Regions from separate parts of the Pseudomonas sp. TE3911 genome, predicted to be linked through region 1. Evidence: predicted binding sites of a transcription regulator. Region 1 holds the regulator's gene; each other region holds the start of a gene.
The links. Region 1 encodes sigma-54, which starts transcription at its own class of promoters, with help from an activator protein. Its sites were predicted from a motif close to ANTGGCATNNANNTTGCTNT; they were not measured.
Positions count from the first base shown of each region.

Region 2: nirB (nitrite reductase large subunit NirB) is a predicted target of sigma-54. The motif match lies at 3,344-3,363, and genes of this name have one in related genera.
Region 3: glnK (P-II family nitrogen regulator) is a predicted target of sigma-54. The motif match lies at 2,335-2,354, and genes of this name have one in related genera.

Region 1 covers NZ_JBSSFP010000001.1:4,433,136-4,438,317, reverse strand. Annotated here, with positions in the region: gene rapZ (RNase adapter RapZ) at 1-515, opposite strand, end outside; gene ptsN (PTS IIA-like nitrogen regulatory protein PtsN) at 518-982, opposite strand; gene hpf (ribosome hibernation-promoting factor, HPF/YfiA family) at 995-1,300, opposite strand; gene ACVWXD_RS20150 (RNA polymerase factor sigma-54) at 1,376-2,869, opposite strand; gene lptB (LPS export ABC transporter ATP-binding protein) at 3,067-3,792, opposite strand; gene lptA (lipopolysaccharide transport periplasmic protein LptA) at 3,792-4,325, opposite strand; gene lptC (LPS export ABC transporter periplasmic protein LptC) at 4,312-4,884, opposite strand; gene ACVWXD_RS20130 (KdsC family phosphatase) at 4,893-5,182, opposite strand, start outside.
Region 2 covers NZ_JBSSFP010000001.1:1,881,275-1,886,456, forward strand. Annotated here, with positions in the region: gene ACVWXD_RS08600 (molybdopterin-dependent oxidoreductase) at 1-2,937, opposite strand, end outside; gene nirB (nitrite reductase large subunit NirB) at 3,551-5,182, shown strand, end outside.
Region 3 covers NZ_JBSSFP010000001.1:5,732,948-5,738,129, reverse strand. Annotated here, with positions in the region: gene ACVWXD_RS26000 (secondary thiamine-phosphate synthase enzyme YjbQ) at 1-204, opposite strand, end outside; gene ACVWXD_RS25995 (ammonium transporter) at 416-1,753, opposite strand; gene glnK (P-II family nitrogen regulator) at 1,788-2,126, opposite strand; gene ACVWXD_RS25985 (accessory factor UbiK family protein) at 2,548-2,808, shown strand; partial or broken gene ACVWXD_RS25980 (YifB family Mg chelatase-like AAA ATPase) at 3,034-3,879, shown strand; gene ACVWXD_RS25975 (hypothetical protein) at 4,154-5,182, opposite strand, start outside.

The DNA.
Region 1 (5,182 bases):
AAAGACTCGACGAGAAACGCCGTGCCAGGCTCCGGTTGGTTCAGCAGGCGCAGCTTGATGGCATCGCGCAGCTGGTAAAGGTTAAGGCCGGTGGTGTTGATCTTAAGGTCGGCGAGGTCAATGATCGGCCCCAGCAACTTGGTTTCGTCCTCGATGGCTTCAGCCAGAGAACGGTGAGGGCTGCTGAGGGGGTGGCGTCGACGGGTTTCGGAGAAGCGTTTGAGCAGCGTCTCTTCATCGGCGTCCAGGTACAGCACATCACAATGAATATGCTTGGCGCGCACTTCTTCCAACAGTTCCGGGAACCGAGAGAGGTGGCTGGGTAGGTTGCGGGCGTCGATCGAAACGGCAACCAGAGGTTGCGCCAGCTCGGTGTGGATAAGAGCGCGTTCCGCCAACTCCGGCAGTAGGCCGGCCGGCAGGTTATCGATGCAATAGAAGCCGTTGTCCTCAAGAACGTTGAGGGCGGTACTTTTACCCGAGCCGGAGCGGCCGCTGACGATGATCAAACGCATGATTACTGCCCGTTTTGCTCATCCAGGACAACTTGGTACAGCGCCTCATTGCTGCCGGCACTGCGCAGTTTGTCGCGTACTTCTTTGCGGTCGAGCATGCTGGCGATCTGCCGAAGCAGTTCCAAGTGCGCATCGGTGGCGGCCTGTGGGACCAACAGAACAAACAGCAGGTCGACCGGGGCGCCATCAATGGCATCGAAATCGATAGGCGCGTCCAAGTGCAGCAGCGCGCTGACAGGTGTCTCACAGCCTTTGAGGCGACAGTGAGGAATGGCGATGCCGTTACCAAAACCGGTGGAACCCAGTTTTTCACGGGCAATCAGAGCCTCGAAGACATCTTGCATCTCCAGTTCAGGCACTTGGCTGCTGATCAGGTTGGCAATTTGTTCGAGGGCTTTCTTCTTGCTACCGCCCGGCACGTTCACGAGGGAACGGCCGGGGGTCAGGATGGTTTCAAGTCGAATCATGGGTGGGGAGTGTTAGCGGCCTGTGCCCTGAAGAAGGCTCTGCTGCTTTTCCTTATGCTTTTTAAGTTGGCGGTCGAGCTTGTCAGTCAAGGCATCGATTGATGCATACATGTCTTCATGCTCGGCGTTGGCGACTACTTCGCCACCGGGAATCTGTAGGGTCGCTTCGATTTTCTGCTGAAGCTTGTCGACCTTCATGATCACTTGCACATTGGTGATCTTGTCAAAATGACCCTCAAGCCTTTTCAGCTTCTGCTCGACATATTCGCGCAGGGGAGGGGTGACTTCTACATGGTGTCCACTGATGTTGACTTGCATACAGCTTCTCCTTCGTTGCCAGTGCATAAAGCGGCGGGTAGGAATACCCGCCACTGGAACGCTGTGGCCCGCCCGTCACATCAAACGCTTACGCTCGCTGGAAGGCGCGATCCCAAGGGATTCGCGGTACTTGGCGACGGTTCGACGGGCGACCTGAATGCCTTGTGCCTCCAGTAAACCAGCGATCTTGCTGTCACTCAACGGCTTTTTCTGATTTTCCGCGGCAACCAGTTTTTTGATGATTGCGCGGATTGCCGTGGACGAGCATTCGCCGCCTTCTGAGGTGCTGACATGGCTGGAGAAAAAGTATTTCAACTCATAAATACCCCGTGGGGTATGCATGAATTTTTGCGTGGTAACGCGGGAAATCGTCGACTCGTGCATGCCTACCGCTTCGGCGATATCGTGCAGAACCAAAGGCTTCATCGCTTCATCGCCGTATTCCAGGAAGCCGCGCTGATGCTCGACGATCTGCGTGGCGACTTTCATCAGGGTTTCGTTACGGCTTTGCAGGCTCTTGATGAACCAGCGCGCCTCCTGCAACTGGTTGCGCATGAAGGTGTTGTCGGCACTGGTGTCGGCGCGTCGCACGAAACCTGCATATTGCGGGTTGACTCGCAGGCGTGGCACTGACTCCTGGTTAAGCTCCACCAGCCAGCGCTCGTTGTCCTTGCGCACGATCACGTCAGGAACTACGTATTCGGCCTCGCTGGACTCGATCTGCGAGCCGGGACGCGGGTTGAGGCTTTGCACCAGCTCGATGACCTGGCGCAGATCGTCTTCCTTGAGCTTCATGCGACGCATCAGTTGGCTGTAATCGCGGCTGCCGAGCAGGTCGATGTAGTCGGTGACCAGGCGCTGGGCCTCGGCGAGCCATGGGGTCTTGGCGGGCAGCTGGCGCAGTTGCAGCTGCAGGCATTCGCTAAGGGTGCGCGCACCAATACCCGCGGGCTCAAATTGCTGGATGCGGTGCAGGACGGCTTCGATTTCGTCCAGTTCGATATCTAGTTCGGGGTCGAAGGCCTCAAGAATCTCTTCGAGTGTCTCGTCCAGATAGCCTTGGTTATTGATGCAATCGATCAGGGTGACGGCGATCAGGCGATCGGTGTCCGACATCGGCGCGAGGTTCAGCTGCCACAACAAATGGCTCTGCAGACTTTCGCCGGCGGACGTGCGGGTAGTGAAGTCCCACTCATCATCGTCGTTGCTGGGCAGGCTGCTGGCGCTGGTCTGGTAGACGTCTTCCCAAGCAGTGTCTACGGGAAGCTCGTTGGGAATGCGTTCGTTCCAATCGCCTTCCTCAAGGTTATCCACCGTAGGGGCGGTTTCCTGGTAGGACGGTTCCTGCACGTCTGCGTTGGGCTTTTGCTCGATGTTGTCGGCCAACGGGTCTGCATTATCGAAGTCGTCGCCTTCTTCCTGGCGTTCGAGCATCGGATTAGACTCCAGGGCCTCCTGGATTTCCTGTTGCAGGTCCAGGGTCGACAATTGGAGCAGGCGGATGGCCTGTTGCAGCTGCGGTGTCATCGTCAGCTGCTGGCCCATTCTTAGGACTAGCGATGGTTTCATGGCAGGGGCTTAACACCTTATTCGCCGGCGCAACGCGCCATCCACGACAGGGCGCGTGAGCGCCAAACATAAGCAAATTATATGCCTGATATCGAGGGCTTTGCCTAGAGCGCGGTAACAATAAAAAACCGGAGGTTTTCATTGACTCCCGCGCATCAGGCAAACGACCTGCCACCGCCTTGTTTGTGCAGGCGGCTTTACAGGCGAAACTCGTGACCCAGGTACACTTCCTTGACCAGTTCGTTGGCCAGGATGGTGGCGGAGTCGCCTTCTGCGATCAGTTGACCATCGTTGACGATATACGCGGTTTCGCAGATATCGAGGGTCTCACGCACGTTGTGATCGGTGATCAGTACACCGATGCCCTTGGCCTTGAGGTGATGGATGATCTGCTTGATGTCGCCAACCGAGATAGGGTCGACGCCGGCAAACGGTTCGTCCAGCAGAATGAACTTGGGGGCAGTGGCCAGGGCGCGGGCGATTTCCACGCGACGCCGCTCACCACCGGACAGGCTCATGCCAAGGTTGTCGCGAATGTGGTTGATATGGAATTCCTGCAGCAGGCTTTCCAGCTCCTGTCGGCGGCCGTCACGGTCCAGTTCCTTGCGAGTTTCAAGGATGGCCATAATGTTGTCGGCAACTGACAGTTTGCGGAAGATCGATGCTTCTTGAGGAAGATAGCCGATACCCGCGCGTGCACGACCGTGCATTGGCTGGTGGCTGACATCCAGATCGTCGATCAGTACGCGACCCTGATCCGCCTGGACCAGGCCAACAATCATGTAGAAGCATGTGGTCTTGCCTGCGCCGTTGGGGCCGAGCAAGCCGACGATCTGGCCGCTGTCGATCGACAGGCTGACGTCGCGCACGACCTGACGGCTTTTATAGGCCTTGGCCAGATGCTGGGCTTTCAGGGTTGCCATTACTCGGCCTTCTTCTTCGGCTGGATAACCATGTCGATGCGTGGGCGCGGTGCGGTGACCTTGCTGCCATTGGCACGACCGGCGTTAGCGATCTGTTTCACGGTGTCATAGGTGATCTTTTCACCTTCCGTGGAGTTGCCATCGGGGCTGAGCACCTTGGCCTGGTCGATCAGCACAATGCGATTCTGCTGGGCGTGATACTGAATGGTCTTGCCGTAGCCCTTCATCGGGCCAGTGTCGGCAGCGGACTGCTTCTGTTCGAAGTAAGCCAGGTTGCCCACTGAGGTCACGACGTCGATGTCACCGGCTTGGGTACGCGTCAGTGTCACGGTATTACCGGTGATCTTCATCGACCCTTGGGTGATGATTACGCCGCCGGTATAGGTGGCAACACCTTGCTTGTCATCCAGTTGCGCATCGTCAGCCGAGATGTGGATCGGTTGCTGGCTATCGTTCGGCAGAGCCCAGGCGCTCACGCTTCCCAGTGCTGCGCCCAAACCGAGCAAAATAGGGAGAGTTTTAACGAGCCTCATACTGTCCTCTTACGTTCGATAGCAGGTGTATCCTGCTTTCTTTCAAATACGCTTTCATTCCCTTGCCAGTCGATACACCGCCAGCGCCGTCGATTCTAACGTCTTGCTCGGTCTGCGCATATTGCTTCTGCGGGAATACGGTCATGCGACTGCTGGTAATCACCGTGTCACGGGCTTTGGCATCCGTGCGCGCAACACGTACCGAGTCAATCAGTTCTACCTCGGTGCCGTCGGGGTTCACCTCACCACGCTTGCTGGTGACATGCCACGGAAATTCGGTGCCGCGGTACAGGTTCAGGTCCGGATTAGTCAGCAGAGTGACTTCGGTGGCCTTCAAGTGCTCGACTTTGTCCGACGTCATTTCGTACTGCAGCTTGCCGTCGGGCAGGAACTGCACGCTATAGGCATTGGTGGCGTAATAGTCGATGGCCCCCTCGTCGACCTGCGCAACAGGCTGGTCGAGGAAGCGCCCCGGACTGATATTCCAGTAGCCCACCGCGAGGAACAGCGCGGCAATGACCCCGAATAACAGGAAGTTGCGAATCTTTTTGCTCAGCATAAAACGCTCTATAGGTAGGCGGCGTTGGCCGCTTCAAGGCTGCCTTGGGCTCGCAGGATCAGTTCGCAGAACTCGCGTGCTGCACCTTCGCCACCACGGGCGCAGGTGATGCCATGGGCGTGCTCGCGAACAAACGCCGCCGCATTGGCGACGGCCATGCCAAGCCCTACTCGACGAATGACCGGCAGGTCGGGCAGATCATCGCCTAAGTAGGCGACCTGCTCATAGCTTAGGTTGAGTTGGCCAAGAAGCTCGTCCAGAACTACCAGTTTATCCTCGCGGCCCTGATACAGGTGAG
Region 2 (5,182 bases), 2.6 Mb from region 1:
CAGGTGCCGGTTGAGCAGCAGGCGTGATTGATGCAGTTTGGTTTTGCCGGCGGGTGTGGCGGCCAGTGTGACGGGCTTTGCCGGGTTGAGGGTTTGCTGCAACTTCGTCAGCCAGGCATCGGCGCGTTCTTCGAATTCGGTATCGCAGTCGACGCGTTCCAGCAGGCGTGTGGCACCCAGTTCCACTAGGCGCTGGTCAAGCCTTTTGCCGTGCTTGCAAAACTGGTCGTAATTCGGATCACCCAGGGCCAGTACGGCAAAGCGCAGGGACTCCAGGCGCGTGTCGACGGTGCTAAGGCTGTGCCAGAAACCTTCGCCATTGTCCGGTGGGTCGCCGTCGCCAAAGGTGCTGCTGATCAGCGCCAGGTTCTGGGTACTCGCCAGTTTGCTCGTCGGGAAGTCCGCCATGGCGCTCAGCTCCACGCTGATGCCCGCTTCGCGCAGGCGTTTGGCGAAGCGCTCGGCCAGGGCTTCGGCGTTGCCGGTCTGTGAGGCCCACAACAGGGTGACGTCCGGGGAGGGGAGCGGTGCAGCGCCTGTGCGACTGAACAAACCACCGAGTAACCCGTCCAGCCACAAGCGGGCGTCCTGGGCCAATGGCGCGCTTGCCGGCATCACCGGGACGCCAGTGTCTTGCCGCGCGGCGCTCGAGTGCAGGCCACTGAGGAAGCCGGCGAGGTAGGTGCGTTCACTGTCGCTCAGTGTCGGGGCCGGCCTGTTACGGATACCGGCGAGATCAGCGAAGGCGTCAAGGCGCGACATGGTGAGGTCCTCCGGAAGGTCATGGGAAGTGGGCGCCGGTTGGTCGAGGAATTGATGGTCGATCAGCTCGACTCGGGCCAGCGCGACCGCGCAGCACTTGAACTCGGGCTGCAGGGAAATCGGGTCGACGGCATCGTTGGTCACCGCATTGATCGCCAAGTGCTGGCCAAACACATCGTTCCAGTGGAAGGGCGCAAAGCAGTTGCCGGGACGCACGCGGTCAGTGATCACCGCAGGCAGAACGGCACGCCCACGCAAGGAGCGCACCTCTACCGGATCCTTGGCCGTGATGCCGAGGCGCGCGGCATCGTCGGGATGGATTTCCACGAACGGGCCGGGGTTGAGTTTGTTCAGGGTGGCGACTTTGCCGGTCTTGGTCAGGGTGTGCCACTGGTGCTGCAGGCGGCCGGTGTTGAGCACGAAAGGGAAGCGGTCGTCGGGCATTTCCGCAGGCGGCATATGGGGGCGCGGAAAGAATTGGCCTTTGCCGCTGTCGGTGGCGAATCTGAGCGTGCCGGTATTCAGGTAGCGGATCGGGTTTCGGTCTGCGCCGTCGGCTGAAGGGCAAGGCCATTGCAACGGTTGTTCACGCAGGCGCGCATGGCTTGCGCCGCGCATGTCATAGCCGGTCTTGGGGTTCCAGGCGCGTTTGATTTCTTCGAACACGTCGGCGGCGCTGGCATATGTGAACGCGTCGGCAAAGCCCATTTCACAGGCGACACGGGCGATGATCTGCCAGTCCGGCAAGGTTTCACCGGGTGCATCGACAGCCTTTTGCATCAGGGTCAGGTTGCGCTCGGAATTAATCATCACCCCTTCGGCCTCGGCCCACAGCGCGCCGGGCAGCAGGATGTCGGCGTAGCGGTTGGTCTCGGTGTCGAGGTAGGCGTCCTGGGCGATGACCAGTTCTGCTGTGCGCAAACCGTCGATAGCGGTTTGGCGATTGGGCACGCTGGCCACCGGGTTGGTGCAGATGATCCAGCAGGCTTTGATCTGCCCGGCGGCCATCTGTTCGAACATCGCCACGGTGCCGTTGCCGGCTTGGCGCGGCAGGCGGTCAGGCGGGATTTGCCAGAGGTCTTCGATAAATGCGCGGTCGGCGTCGACCATGACCGAGCGCTGTCCTGGCAGGCCCGGGCCCATGTAGCCCATTTCGCGGCCGCCCATGGCATTGGGTTGGCCGGTGAGGGAAAACGGCCCGCTGCCGGGGCGGCAAATCGCGCCGGTGGCCAGGTGCAGGTTGCACAGGGCGTTGGTGTTCCAGGTGCCGTGGGTGCTTTGGTTGAGCCCCATGGTCCAGCAGCTCATCCACTCGGCGGCCTGGCCGATCCAGTCGGCGGCTTGGCGGATGTCCGCTTCGGCCAAACCCGTGATGGCAGCGACGCTGTGGGGCGGGTAGTCCTCAAGAAAACCGGGCATAACCTCCCAACCTTCGGTGAACGTGGCGATAAAGCCGGGGTCGGTGTGGCCGTTTTTCACCAGCAGGTGCAGCAGCCCATTGAGCAGCGCGAGGTCGGTGCCGGGTTTGATCGGCAGGTACAGATCAGCTTTGTCGGCGGTGGCGCTGCGCCGGGGGTCGACCACGATCAGCTTCGCCCCGGCCTTGACCCGGTCCATCATGCGCAGGAACAAAATCGGATGACAGTCGGCCATATTGGCGCCGATCACGAAGAACAGGTCGGCGCGGTCAAAGTCTTCATAGGAACCCGGTGGCCCGTCGGAACCGAGGGACAGCTTGTAGCCGCTGCCGGCACTGGCCATGCACAACCGCGAGTTGGATTCGATATTGCGGGTGCGCACAAAACCCTTGGCCAATTTGTTGATCAGGTACTGCGCCTCCAGGGACATTTGTCCGGACACGTAGAACGCCAACGCATCGGGGCCGTCACGGTCGAGGATATGGCGCAAACGGCCGGCGGTTTCGCTGATGGCGGTGTCCATGGCGACCCGCACCGGGTCGTGATCGCGCTGCTCACGCAGGTAAGCGTTTTCCATGCGCCCGGACTCGGCGATGGCTTGGCCGCACGTAGTGCCTTTGGTGCACAGGCGGCCAACGTTGGTGGGGTGGGCCTTGTCGCCGATCACCTTGACCACCTTATTGTTTTCCACTTGCATCACGATGCCGCAGCCGACGCCACAATAAGGACACACGCTACGTACGCTTTGGTTTGCCATCCGTCACCCTCTAAACTTTTTTACCCGCCAACAAAAAAGCGCCCTGCAACCCTCCGTTTGGAAACGGGGGTTGCACGGCGCCTTTGTCGTGAATGGGCAATCAGCGTTGATTGCTTTATGCAGGTGTTCCTAGCAAGTCACGCGCCAGGTTTTTTCGAACGCTGCAATGGGTGCTTTTTTGTGAAGAACCGGCTTGTTCTGGTGAGCTGGCTGTTGGGGTGTGCGGGCTAGTCGAATCGTCGCACCGCCCGCACTGGGCTGCGAAGCAGCCTCAACACTCACCAGCCTGGAAATTGATGATGCAAGTGCGCCTTTTTGATGCAACACGCACCAGTTGGATGCGCAATCCACGCTGTTCAGGCGAAGCGAGGAGACTGCAGCGGCCCCACGTACGGCTCCGCGGCCAATTGGCATAGAGCCTGCAAGCTCCCCGTCAACCCCACTCGGTCAACGACGATCGACAGGCCATTGAGGTCATGGGCATAAAGCGATGGATCCGGCGAAGTCGTCCGAACAGATCCCGCATAAGAACAGGCAAAGACGCCTGGAACCGCAAGGTTTCAGGCGTTTTTTTTTGCTTTTTAAACCGTGATGAATGTTGTCAGGTGCTGATATGAACAAACCGATGAAAACCCTGATCGTCGTTGGCAATGGCATGGTCGGTCACCATTGTGTGGCGCAACTGATCGAGCGCGGCGCGCTGCAACACTACCACCTGCATGTGTTCAGCGAAGAGCCGATGCGCGCCTATGACCGTGTGCACCTGTCCGAGTATTTCACGGGCCGCGATGCCGAGTCGTTGGCACTCTCCGAGGCATCGCTGTACCAGACGCCGGGAGTGACGTTGCACCTGGGCGTGCCGGTGCTGGAGATCGACCGCGTTCGCCGTGAGGTGATCACGGCTCAGGGCTGCGTGGCCTACGACACATTGGTCCTGGCCACCGGCTCCTATCCGTTCGTGCCGCCGATCGAAGGCGCCGAAGGGGATTCGCGGTTGGTGTATCGCACCTTGCACGACCTTGATGCCATCCGTGCAGCGGCAGCCAATGCCCGACGTGGTGTGGTGGTGGGCGGTGGCCTGCTGGGCCTGGAAGCCGCCAACGCCCTGAAAAGCTTGGGGCTGGAAGCCCATGTGGTGGAGTTCGCACCGCGCTTGATGCCAGTGCAGTTGGATGATTTCGGCGGTCTGGCGCTCAAGGCCCAGATCGAACGGCTGGGCGTCGGTGTGCACCTTTCCCGTGCCACGCAGTCGATCAGCACGGGCGAGCAGTACCGCTATCGCATGAACTTTGCCAACGACGAGTTCCTCGAAACCGACCTTATCGTGTTCTCCGCCGGCATCCGCGCACAGGACGCCCTGGCGCGCCAGGCTGGCCTGGAGATTGGTCCGCGTGGCGGGGTGGTGATCAACGATGAGTGCTTGAGTTGCGATCCGCACATCTACGCGATTGGCGAGTGCGCGTCCTGGAACGGCAGCCTGTTCGGCCTGGTCGCACCGGGGTACCAGATGGCCCGCGGGGTAGCCGCGCTGTTATGCGGGCAGGTCGCCGAGCCCTTTGTCGGTGCCGACATGTCCACCAAGCTCAAACTGCTCGGCGTGGACGTGGGTTCCATCGGCGACGCCCATGCCCACACGCCGGGTGCGCGCAGCTATCAGTTCATCGATGAGGCCAGCGCCAGTTACCGCCGCCTAGTGGTAGACGCATCGGGCAAGCATGTGATCGGCGCAGTGCTGGTTGGCGACAACAGCTACTACGACACGTTGCTGCAATACATGCAGAACGCGATTGCACTGCCTGCGGAACCGGCCAGCCTGATCCTGCCTTCGTCCGCCGGTGCACCGACTCTCGGCCCAGGCGCGTTGCCGGAATCGGCCACGGTGTGTTCCTGCCACAACGTGACCAAAGGCGCGATTTGCTCGGCCATCGACGGCGGTTGCAGCGACCTCGGCCTGCTCAAATCCCAGACCAAGGCTTGCACCGGTTGCGGCGGTTGCGCGGGCTTGCTCAAGCAAGTGTTTGAACACGAGTTGATTGCCCGTGGCGTCAGTGTCGACAAGAGCCTGTGCGAACACTTCGCCTACACCCGTCAGGAGCTGTATGCCCTGGTGCGTGTGGAAGGGGTGACCACCTTCGAAGAACTGCTGACCAAACACGGCCGTGGCCACACCGGTTGCGACGTGTGCAAACCGGCGGTCGGTTCGATCCTGGCGTCGTGCTGGAACCAGCCAATCATGGACGCCTCG
Region 3 (5,182 bases), 1.3 Mb from region 1:
GTTGAAAAAACGTTCGAAGTCACGGCGAACCGCCGGATCGGCATTCTCGTTGACGGTCAGAGAAGCCGAGGTGTGCTGCAACCACAGGTGTAACAGGCCCACACGACACGCCTTCAATTCAGGCAAGCCGGCAAGCAACTCATCGGTCACCAAGTGAAAGCCCCGGGGCTTGGCCCGCAGGGTAATCAGGGTCTGTTGCCACATAGAGTTCTCCGCCCATCGGCGCGCATTCTAGCGCGCTCTGGGAAAAAACAAAGTGCCGAATACGCCTACGTGCCTGTAAGACATTCGCACACTGAAAAGTGCCGTGTGCGGCCGATCACAAACTTTGCGCAAAAACCGGCACAGCGTCTTACGACTGACAAACGCCAGGCAAAAAAATGCCCGGCAAGCCGGGCATTTTTTTTACGCGCACTTACAAGTTGTAGCCGCGTTCGTTGTGTTGCGCCAGGTCGAGGCCGACAGCCTCTTCCTCTTCGGTAACACGCAGGCCAATGACCATATCGAGCACCTTGAGGATGACGTAGGTGACGATCGCCGTGTAGATCACGGTGAAGCCAACACCCTTGCACTGGATCCAGACTTGAGCCGCGATGTCAGTGACGGTGCCGAAGCCGCCCAAAGCAGGGGCTGCGAATACACCTGTGAGGATCGCACCGACGATGCCGCCGATACCGTGCACGCCGAATGCGTCCAGGGAGTCGTCGTAGCCCAGCTTACGCTTGAGGCTGGTCGCGCAGAAGAAGCAGACCACACCGGCCACCAGGCCGATTACCAGAGCGCCCATCGGGCCAACGGTGCCGGCGGCTGGTGTTACAGCTACCAGACCAGCGACTACGCCCGAGGCGATGCCCAGTGCACTTGGCTTGCCGTGAGTGATCCACTCGGCGAACATCCAGCCCAACGCCGCAGCAGCGGTAGCGATCTGAGTGACCAGCATCGCCATGCCAGCAGTGCCGTTGGCCGCAGCAGCGGAGCCGGCGTTGAAGCCGAACCAACCGATCCACAGCATTGCCGCGCCCACCAGGGTGTAACCCAAGTTGTGCGGTGCCATCGGGGTGGTAGGGAAGCCTTTACGCTTGCCGAGCACGATGCACGCCACCAGCCCAGCCACACCGGCGTTGATGTGCACCACGGTGCCGCCGGCAAAGTCCAGCACGCCCCAGTCCCACATCAGGCCGCCGTTGCCGCTCCAGACCATGTGCGCGATTGGCGCATAAACCAGGGTGAACCAGATGCCCATGAAGATCAGCATCGCAGAGAACTTCATACGCTCAGCGAAGGCACCGACGATCAGCGCCGGGGTGATGATGGCGAAGGTCATCTGGAAGGTGATGAACACCGCTTCCGGGAACAACGCCGCAGGCCCGGTGATGCTGGCTGGGGTCACACCCGCCAGGAACGCCTTGCCCATGCCGCCGAAGAAGGAATTGAAGTTGACCACACCCTGTTCCATACCGGTGGTATCGAACGCAATGCTGTAGCCGTAGACGACCCACAGGATGCTGATCAGGCCAGTGATGGCGAAGCACTGCATCATCACCGACAGAATATTTTTGGAGCGGACCATGCCGCCGTAGAACAGCGCCAGGCCGGGAATGGTCATGAACAGCACCAGTGCGGTGGCGGTCAGCATCCAGGCGGTGTCGCCAGAGTTGAGGACTGGAGCAGCCACTTCGTCTGCCGCCATGGCCAGGCTTGGCATTACGATGGACAACAGGGCTCCGAGCCCTGCGAATTTACGCAGAGTCATATTGTTTTCTCCTGGGGCGTTGGGGTTTGGCGGCTTAGATTGCGTCGGTATCGGTTTCGCCGGTACGGATGCGAATAGCCTGTTCCAGATTGACCACGAAGATCTTGCCGTCACCGATCTTGCCGGTGTTGGCGGCCTTGGTTATCGCTTCGATAACCCGGTCAAGATCCTTGTCGTCAATGGCGACATCAATCTTCACCTTCGGCAGGAAATCGACTACGTATTCCGCGCCGCGATACAGCTCGGTGTGACCCTTCTGCCGACCGAAGCCCTTGACCTCAGTAACGGTAATGCCCTGCACGCCGATCTCGGACAGCGACTCGCGTACATCGTCCAACTTGAACGGCTTGATGATGGCAGTGACTAGCTTCATGAAAACTCTCTCCCGAATTGGTGGACTTGCCCCAGGAAAACAAACCCGTCTCAAGTCTAAGCGCAGTGCCTGGCTTTGTAACGCATCGTCGCAAGGGCAGTTGCCTTTGCGACGCCAGCGAACCACTGGTGACGAAACCTGTACCCCTGATCCGTCGGCGCACTGCATTCGTCACAGCGACTGCATCAGTGCATGGGTCATGATCGTCTAAGCAGAAACCTTGCCAGCTCCGTAAAAATCACTGAAATCAGTCCTTTGCCCACTTAACCTCACCCACAGGACTATTTGGCAGCTGCAATGCGCACGAAAACAGTGCGCCGTCGCACAGCCCGATGCGCGAAAAGCGTGCGCTGCAGGCCGCGAAAAAGACTATAGACGCTGCGTGATACACTGCCCGCCAACAGTTTCCGGAATATTTCCCATGCTCGCGCCCAAAGACCTACTCGACGCCCTGAGCGGCCACGCCTCTCGCCTGTTCAGCGGCGAAACCCCTCTGCCCCGCAATGAAATCGAAAGCCAGTTCAAGGCCTTGCTGCAAAGCGGTTTCAGCAAGCTCGACCTGGTGAGCCGGGAAGAATTTGATAGCCAAATGGTGGTGCTGGCCCGCACGCGTGCGCGGCTGGAGAGCCTGGAGGCGAAGGTGGCTGAACTGGAAGCGCGGCTAACCCCAACGGCCGAGTAACTGACGCAACGAGGCCAAAATGTGGGAGGGGGCTTGCTCCCGATGGCGATGGGTCAGTGACATATTTATCAACTGACCCACTGCTATCGGGGGCAAGCCCCCTCCCACATTTGTTCTGCGTCGTTCTCTGGATACGTTCTGTAAAACCTCCCTCCCTCGCTAGCCCCACCCCTCGTCTACCCTTGAAAAACCCGCAGGAAGCGGCCTCTCTTTCAAGGAACGAGCATGTCCCTCGCCATCGTCCACAGCCGCGCCCAGATCGGCGTAGAAGCCCCAGCCGTCACCGTCGAAGTGCACATGGCCAACGGTCTCCCGTCCCTCACGCTGGTGGGCCTTCCCGAAACCGCCGTCAAGGAAAGCAAGGACCGAGTACGCAGCGCCATCCTCAACTCCGCCCTGCAATACCCCTCGCGCCGCATCACGCTCAACCTCGCGCCCGCCGACCTGCCCAAGGACGGCGGGCGTTTTGATTTGGCGATTGCACTGGGGATCCTCGCCGCCAGTGTGCAGGTGCCAGCGTTGATGCTCGATGACATTGAATGCCTGGGTGAGTTGGCGTTGTCCGGCGAAGTGCGTGCGGTCAAAGGTGTGTTGCCAGCCGCTTTGGCGGCGCGCAAAGCTGGGCGCACCGTGATAGTGCCGCGGGCGAATGCAGAGGAAGCTTGCCTGGCGTCGGGGCTGAAGGTGATTGCCGTGGATCACTTGCTGCAGGTGGTGGCGCACCTCAACGGACAAGTGCCGATTGAGCCCTATAAATCCGATGGTTTGTTGTACCTGAACAAGCCCTACCCGGATTTGAGCGAAGTGCAAGGCCAACTCTCCGCCAAGCGGGCGTTGTTGATTGCAGCAGCGGGCGCACATAACCTTCTGTTCAGCGGGCCACCGGGCACCGGCAAGACCTTGCTTGCCAGCCGCTTGCCCGGTTTGCTGCCTCCGCTGAGCGAGCAGGAGGCCCTGGAAGTGGCGGCAATTCAGTCGGTGGTCAGCCTCGCACCGCTGAGCCATTGGCCGCACCGGCCGTTTCGCCAGCCGCACCACTCTGCGTCAGGGCCCGCACTGGTGGGCGGTGGATGTGACATTTGGAAATAGATGCAACTAATCGGAAATAGATGCAACTTACGGGACGAAAGTCATAACGACTGATTTCTCATAACTTTGACTAAATAGGCATTTCAATATCCGGTCAGACAACCCAGAAAATCGCGTTCTAGCGGGCACATACCTGCTCTTCACGGACAAAGACCAGGCAGTTTGGAATTGTGTACGGCAAACGCCCGATGTACGAACGATCGTGAGGCGTTTTCGGTGGCGCTAGCGAATGAACTAGCCTCGGCATGCCATAGACCTACCAGTTCAACGGCTCCTCGGTCTGGCCGACGAAGGTAGTGCCATGCAGGAACGTGTTCCTTTCTTCAGTGGTGGTGAGAGGAAACCTGGCGTAGTGCGTGTGCGCCATTTGCTTCAACTGCTCTTTCAACTGCTCCTTCGTGCCATCGTCCTCAAGATTGCGCCCGTCCAGAACCTCATCTGGCATCATCTCGGTTAGGTCGATAGGCACCGCGTGAACTGTACCGATCCGCGACCGTAAGTTGACCGAGCAAAGCTCCAGCACCAGGCCGGCAATCCCTTTATTTAATAACTGCTTCAGGACCTTGAGCTTGTCCTTCGACGAGAAATTGTTCGTCTTGATCAGAGTGTTATAGTGCGGCTTGAAGTAGTTGATCAACCCTGCCTCAGCCAAGGACACGACCTCCTTTCTATCCAACCGAACGTTCCGCAAACGATCCATGTGGGCCGAATCCTGCTCATTAGAAGCCTGGGCCGCCACATTGAAGTCGCCGCCATTGCTGATGATCGTTTTGCCGTGCTCGAATCGGTACAGCAACAGCAGAACTTCGCGCTCGGGGAAATGCGTTGAGGTTTCGGCAAGGATCTGCTGCAACTTGTTGTGCGACAGCAGGCGATCCAAAGCATTGCGAGACGAGGTTCGGCCAATTGCCTGTCCCACATACAGCACCTCTAGATCGGTGTCGTGCGGCGTCAGCAAGCTTTTTGCGGCGGCAATAATCGCGTTCACGGCAATGAACTGTTTTCCCGCAGGCGTCATAATGATCAGTGACGTACCGTTGAGAGCCACCGCGACATCTTCGATCGGTATATCTGCAGGGATCGACGAACCGCAGATCTCGTAAACGAAAGGGACTGAGGTCATACCGTGTTCGCGCAGTACCAAAAACTCACCGGAGATTGTCCGCCCGTTCAAGGTAAATCCTTCGGGCTTCAAATAAATCCGCGGACGGCGAGCAATAAGATAGATGTTGCATCCTGAGAGTGCTTCTTTATGCGCCGGGTTGTCTTTGACGCGATAGAGGTC